3 regions of the Pseudomonas sp. B1-22 genome follow, and region 3 is predicted to be linked to each of the others. Evidence: riboswitches for the same ligand, from Rfam matches in the RefSeq annotation. Region 3 holds a riboswitch; each other region holds the start of a gene.
What was found. A riboswitch is a leader RNA that binds a small molecule or an ion and turns the genes downstream of it on or off. The one in region 3 is predicted to bind cobalamin.

Region 1 (2,196 bases), on a different contig from region 3:
GCCGCGGTTGTCGCGGGAGGTCACCGCGTAGTCGGTGGAGCTGCTCAGCTCGTCCTGCTGCCAGTCGTAGCCCAGGGTCAGGGTCTGGCCTGGGGCGAGGTCCAGGTCGTTCTGCCAGGACGCGGTGTCGCGGCGGCTGTCGAAGCGCGAGTAGAAGGCGCCGTCCTGATAGGCGTCGGAGTCGTCCTCGCTGCGCCCGGCGGACAGGCTTACCCGCCAGGGCTCCAGTGGGACGAAGCGCGCACGGCCGCCGATCACCCGCTGCACGCCATCGTTGTAGGCATCGAAGCCCTGGGTGCGGCGGCTGTTCACCGTGTCGAAGTCATTGTGGAAGTCGGTCTGCAACAGGCTGCCGTCCAGCTCCAGGCCGCTGTCGAAACGGTAGCCCGCACGCAGGGAACCCGAGAGGTTGCGGTAGCCGTCGCTGTCCGGCTCGTGGCCGTTGGCGCCGTTGGCCTTGGCATCGATGCCGGCGGTGTCCAGGCTCGACACGCCGAGGGCAAACCAGCCGCGCCCATTGCCGGCCGAGGCTCCGGCGCTGCCTTCGTAGGTGCTCTGGCTGCCCGCGCCAGCGTAGGCCCAGGGCTTGAAGCCCTGCTCCACAGCCTGGCGGGTGAAGATCTGGATTACCCCGCCGATGGCCTCGGAGCCATACAGGCTGGAGCGCGGCCCGCGCACCACTTCGATGCGCTCGACCAGCTCCACCGGCAGGTCCTGCAGCGACGCACCGCCGGAGGACACCGAACCGGCCTTGACGCCATCGATCAGCACCAGCACATGGTCGGATTCGCTACCGCGCATGTAGAGATTGGTGGCCTTGCCGGGGCCGCCGTTGCTGCTCAGGGAGATGCCCGGCAGGCGCCGCAGCAAGTCGGGCACCGACTGTGCCTGGACGCGTTCGATATCGGCACGGTCCAGCACGCTCACCGAGGCGAGGCTCTGCCCGGCGGGTTGTTCGGTGCGGGTGGCCGTCACCAGCTGGTCGTCGAGCGCCAGCGGCGTTTCACCGGCCGCCAGGCCGATACAGGAGAAGCCGCCCAGCGCCAGCGCCGTCGGCCAATAGAGGTAATGCTTCACGTGAACTCACTCCGCCGCTCTCACCCGCGCGGCTCTGACCCGAAAGGGCAGGCGGAGGACGGGAACGCCCCGGCAGCACAGGCCGGCCGGAGCGATCGGCAGCGCCTCCCGCGATGCCATGGCGTGCAGCAGGCCGGTCTCCGGGCTTGCGAGTGGGGCCGTGACAGGCTCCGGAAACCGCGCCTTCCCATGCCGATGGCACAGTGGCGAAATGCGGCTCGATGCTCGCTTACCGTTGCGGGGGCAGCGCCGGAATGGTCGAACCCTGAGGTCCGAATTCACCGGCTTCCCTGTTTCACCCCCGACTCACGCCGGGGGCACCTGAAGCAGGCGCGCAGCTTAGAGGCTCGCGGCCTGGGGCGTCAATTGAACAGACTGTCGCGGCCGTCGCCAAGGCCCGATCCAGAGCGCCCAAAAGGAGAAACACAAGTCCAGTGGAGGCACGGCAGAAACTCGCTAGAATGCGAGACATGACGACGACTGCACAGCCCGGCCAGCTCCAGCTCGATCCCCAATCCAGCCCATCGCTGATGCGCGTCAGCGGCGACTGGACGCTGGCGCATTTCAGTAGCCTGGAATCCCAGGTCGCCAACGTACGCCACGGCGACCAACCCGCCGAGCTGGACTTCAGCGGCCTGGGCGCCCTGGATACCGCCGGTGCGGCGCTGCTCGCCGACGTCATCGGCGGCGCGCGCATGGGCCAGCTCGAACAGATCACCCACAACCTGCCCGCCGAGCGCCTGGCGCTGCTGCGCGCCGTGGGCGGCGCCATCACCCAGTGCCGGCTGGACGAACGCAAGCCGCCGCCGGGCAATGCCATCGTCGACATCCTCGAACGCATCGGCATCGCCACCATCGCCGTGCGCGGCCATGTGGTCGGCATGCTCGGCTTCATCGGCCTGACCCTGCAGACCCTGGCACGCACGCTGCTGCGCCCGCGCCGCTGGCGGCTCACCTCGCTGGCCGCGCACATGGAGCAGACCGGCCTGGACGCCGTGCCCATCGTCGCCCTGCTCACCTTCATGGTCGGCGCGGTGGTGGCCTTCCTCGGCGCCACGGTGCTGAAGAAGTTCGGCGCGGCGATCTACACCGTCGACCTGGTCGGCTTCGCCTTCCTCC
Region 2 (2,196 bases), 110 kb from region 3:
GCGTGGCACCGGCCCCAACGCCACCATCGAGGCGGCGCTGGAACCGGTGGAGATCGGCAAGGGCGTGCTGCGCCGCGAAGGCAAGGCCGGCAAGGTCGCCTTCCTGGTGTTCGGCGTGCAATTGGCGGAAGCGCTGAAGGTCGCCGAGCAGTTCGACGCCACGGTCGCCGACATGCGCTTCGTCAAGCCGCTGGACGAGGCACTGGTGCGCCAGTTGGCCGCCAGCCACGAACTGCTGGTGACCCTCGAGGAAAACGCGGTGATGGGTGGCGCCGGCGCCGCCGTCAGCGAGTTCCTCGCCCGCGAAAACATCCTGCAGCCAGTCCTGCACCTGGGCCTGCCGGACTACTACGTCGAGCATGCCAAGCCGGCGCAGATGCTCGCCGAGTGTGGTCTTGACGCCACCGGCATCGAACGCTCGGTGAGCGCTCGCCTGGAGGCGCTCGGCAACCGCTGAGCGCATGCCTCTCCCGGAGTATTGCCAGTGACGGGCGCACCTGAGTAAGGTGCGCCCGTTTTCGTTCGAGGTAACGGGAAGCAGGTGAAAGACCTGCGCTGCCCCCGCAACGGTAACCGACCGCAGGCCCCGGCCTGCCGCGCTGCGAACCGCCACTGTGCATCCGCATGGGAAGGCCGCAGGCGTGAGCGTCGGCAGCCCGGAGACCGCCCTCGTACGCCCCGACAGGTGTTGCGGAGGGCCGCACCGTCAAGTGCGGTCTGCCGCCCTTGCCACGCCCTCCTCGAAAGTCATCCGCCCGCTTTTGAGGACGTTCCATGAAACTGACCCGACTCGCCCTGGCCACCGGCCTGCTGCCCGGCCTGGCCTTGGCCGACGCCAGCGTTCCGACTGGCGATATCTATGCCATGCCGGCGCTGGTGATCACCTCCGGCCGCCAGGCCCAGCCGCGCATCCAGGCGACGTCCGCCAACAGCGTGTTCACCCGCAAGGAGATCGAGCAGTTGCAGGTGCGCAGCGTGCCCGAGCTGCTCAAGCGCGTGCCCGGCGTACAGATCGGCAGCTCCGGCGGCGTAATCTCGTATTCCGTGCGCGGCACCAGCACCGCGCAGACCCTGGTGCTGGTCGACGGCCAGCGCATCGCCTCGGCCAGCAGCGGCATCGCCCGCCTGGACTACCTGAGCATCGACAACATCGAGCGCGTGGAAGTGACCCGCGGTCCGCGCTCCTCGCTGTACGGCGCCGATGCCATCGGCGGCGTGATCCAGATATTCACCCGCCACGGCGAAGCCGGGCTGCACCCGGAAGTGCGCCTTGCCGCCGGCAGCCACGGCACCTTCGAGCGCAGCGTGAACCTCTCCGGCGGCGATGAGCGCACCACCTACAGCCTGGGTGGCAGTCTCGACGAGAGCGATGGCTGGGACCGCACCAGCGACAACGTCGGCGCCGACAGCGACGACGACGCCCAGCGCAACAAGGCCGTGCACCTGAACCTCAACCACCGCCTCAACGAGGACTGGAAAGCCGGCCTGAACCTCAACGACCAGCGCGGCAAGAACGAGTACGACGACGCCTACAACTTCGAGCCGGGTTCTCCCCGCGACGAGTTCCGCGTCAGCAGCTACAGCGCCTACCTCGACGGCCAGCTGACCGACATCTGGGGCAGCCGCCTGGAGCTGGGCCGCAGCTTCGACCGCAACAAGGCCGTGGGCGCCGCCGACAGCTGGAACAACGGTTCCCTGGAAACCACCCGCCACTCGGCGAGCTGGATCAACCGCCTACAGCTGGACGCGGCCAACCAACTGGCGCTGGGCGCCGACTGGTATGAAGACAAGGTCGACGGCAGCACCGTGTTCGCCGAAGACAGTCGCGAGAACCACGCCGTCTTCGCCCAGCACAGCTTCAAGGGCGAATCCTTCGGTACCGAGCTCGGCCTGCGCCACGACGACAACCAGGCCTACGGCACCCAGAACAGCTGGAACGCCGCCTTCAGCCTGCCGGTGGGCGACCACCAGAGCTGGATCGCCAGCTACGGCGAAGGCTTCCGCGCACCGACCTTCAGCGACCTCTACTACCCCGGCGCGGGCAACCCCAACCTCAAGGCCGAGACGTCAAAGACCTACGAGTTGCAATGGCGCGGCGACTTCTCCGGCACCCAGCTGGAGGCCTCGCTGTACCGCACCGAAGTCGACGACCTGATCGCCTGGGACAGCGCCAGCAACCAGCCGGAGAACATCGCC
Region 3 (2,196 bases):
ACCTCGTCGACGTAGAGGTCCACCGAGGCGTGGTTCTGCAACTGCATGGGGTTGGCCAGGCGCAGGCTCGGGTAGTCCTCCGGCAACTCGCGCGCCGCCTCGGCGAGCAGTGCCAGGTGCGAATCGCCGCTGCAGAGGATCACCAGCTCGGCGGGCGTCTGGGCCAGGTGGGCGATGCCGTCGTCGGGGACGAAGCCGCCGGGTTGGGTGCGCAGCAGGTGCATGGGCGTGCTCGGTGGTGGCTCTTCGTAGGAGCGAGCTTGCTCGCGAACCAACCTCCGCAGCGGGGCCAGGTTCGCGAGCAAGCTCGCTCCTACACGATCAAGAGAGGGCGGTACGCAGTTCGTTGGCGATGGTGGCCTGGTCCAGTTCCTGGCCAATCACCACCAGGCGGGTGCCGCGGGTTTCATCGCTGCGCCAGGCGCGGTCGAAGTGCTTGTCGAAGCGCTTGCCGACGCCCTGCACCAGCAGGCGCATGGGCTTGCCGGGGATGGCGACGAAGCCCTTGATGCGCAGCACGGCGTGACGCTCGACCAGTGCATTCAGCGCGTCGAGCAGGGCGCGCTCTTCCACTTCCGGCAGGTCGACGTGGAAGGAGTCGAACTCGTCGTGATCGTGGTCTTCATGGCCTTCGTGGTCGTGATGAGTGGGGCGGCTGTCGATGTGCAGCTCGGCCTCGGCGTTCAGGCCCAGCAGCACCGAGAGTGGCAGCTGGCCGGAGTTGGCCTCGACGATCTTCACCGCCGGCGGCAGTTCCTCGGCGACTTCGGCGCGCACACGGGCCAGCGCTTCGGCATCCAGCAGGTCGGCCTTGTTCAGCACCACCAGGTCGGCGCTGGCCAGCTGGTCTTCGAAGAGTTCGTGCAGCGGCGATTCGTGGTCCAGGTTCGCGTCCTGCTTGCGCTGCTCGTCCACCTGCTCGGGGTGGGCGGCGAAGGTGCCGGCGGCCACGGCGGGGCTGTCGACCACGGTGATCACCGCGTCCACGGTGCAGGCGTTGCGGATTTCCGGCCACTGGAAGGCCTGCACCAGCGGCTTGGGCAGGGCCAGGCCGGAGGTCTCGATGAGGATCTGGTCGAGGTCGCCGCGGCGCGCCACCAGCTCGCGCATCACCGGGAAGAATTCTTCCTGCACGGTGCAGCACAGGCAGCCGTTGGCCAGTTCGAAGACGCGGCCGACCGCTTCTTCTTCGCTGCACCCGATGGAGCACTGCTTGAGGATTTCGCCGTCGATGCCCAGCTCGCCGAATTCGTTGACGATCACCGCGATACGGCGGCCTTCGGCGTTATCGAGCATGTGGCGGAGCAGGGTGGTCTTACCGGCACCGAGGAAGCCGGTGACGATGGTGACGGGGAGTTTGGCCAGGGTTTTCATGCGCGCCTCGCAAGCGAAAGTTTGAAGGCGGATGAAGGGCGCGCGCACGGGTTCGCCGCGCAACGAAGGTCGCCACCGGATCACCCCGCCCGGTTGTCTGTTGATAACGAACTCGTTCTGGATCTCGCGAGCTAGAGCCAGGCAAGGCGGAGGATCGCCGGGGACGCGGAGTTGACTGTAGTCACTGAGCAGTCCACGGCGATCTTCCAACGCAGCAGAGCCGACGCGCAGCAGATCGAAAACCAGTCACGAGGCAGGTCTCCTGGCTCACAGCCCTTGATTGTCCTTTCGCCTTCCCGCCGTAGTCGGCAGTGGCGTGTGAAAGAACAGGCTGTTCACAGTTGCGGGGGCAGCCGTGGCGCATCCGAAGATTTCCACGTTCCCTCTTAGCTCCGGCCAGTGCCGGAGAACCTCGAAGGGCAGAAGGCTACGCAGCGATGACGGGGCGGTCAATCGCCGGGGATCGGTTGCCGCGCGGTTGACGCTCGCGGGGCTTCGTGGTCAGCTAGCGCGGTTTCAGGTGTCTCGCGCCGTCGTGCGCGAGGTGAAACGGGAAGCCGGTGCGTCCGCAAGGACAAGTCCGGCGCTGCCCCCGCAACGGTAAGCGATTGAAGGGTCATCGGTAGCCACTGTGCTCGCGCATGGGAAGGCTGACCCGCCCGGCCGCATCGGCCGACATCGCAAGCCCGGAGACCGGCCTGGAATCCTTCGTTTTTGGCAAACCCGCGGTGGGCGGGCGCAGGCCGTGGCGCGACCGATCCGGCGCGTTCGAATGCGTTCAACCTCTGCGTTCTCTACTCAAGTTTCAGAGGGAACGTTCAT

Region 1: another riboswitch for cobalamin. It lies ahead of btuB (TonB-dependent vitamin B12 receptor); the one in region 3 lies ahead of cobW (cobalamin biosynthesis protein CobW).
Region 2: another riboswitch for cobalamin. It lies ahead of ACQ5BL_RS24105 (TonB-dependent receptor domain-containing protein); the one in region 3 lies ahead of cobW (cobalamin biosynthesis protein CobW).

Annotation. Positions count from the first base shown of each region.
Region 1 covers NZ_JBCHVH010000001.1:303,762-305,957, reverse strand. Annotated here, with positions in the region: gene btuB (TonB-dependent vitamin B12 receptor) at 1-1,077, opposite strand, end outside; cobalamin riboswitch at 1,192-1,417, opposite strand; gene ACQ5BL_RS01430 (ABC transporter permease) at 1,548-2,196, shown strand, end outside.
Region 2 covers NZ_JBCHVH010000006.1:468,983-471,178, forward strand. Annotated here, with positions in the region: gene dxs (1-deoxy-D-xylulose-5-phosphate synthase) at 1-457, shown strand, start outside; cobalamin riboswitch at 499-682, shown strand; gene ACQ5BL_RS24105 (TonB-dependent receptor domain-containing protein) at 775-2,196, shown strand, end outside.
Region 3 covers NZ_JBCHVH010000006.1:578,968-581,163, reverse strand. Annotated here, with positions in the region: gene cobN (cobaltochelatase subunit CobN) at 1-224, opposite strand, end outside; gene cobW (cobalamin biosynthesis protein CobW) at 322-1,374, opposite strand; cobalamin riboswitch at 1,610-1,804, opposite strand; cobalamin riboswitch at 1,876-2,090, shown strand; gene ACQ5BL_RS24665 (CbtB domain-containing protein) at 2,195-2,196, shown strand, end outside.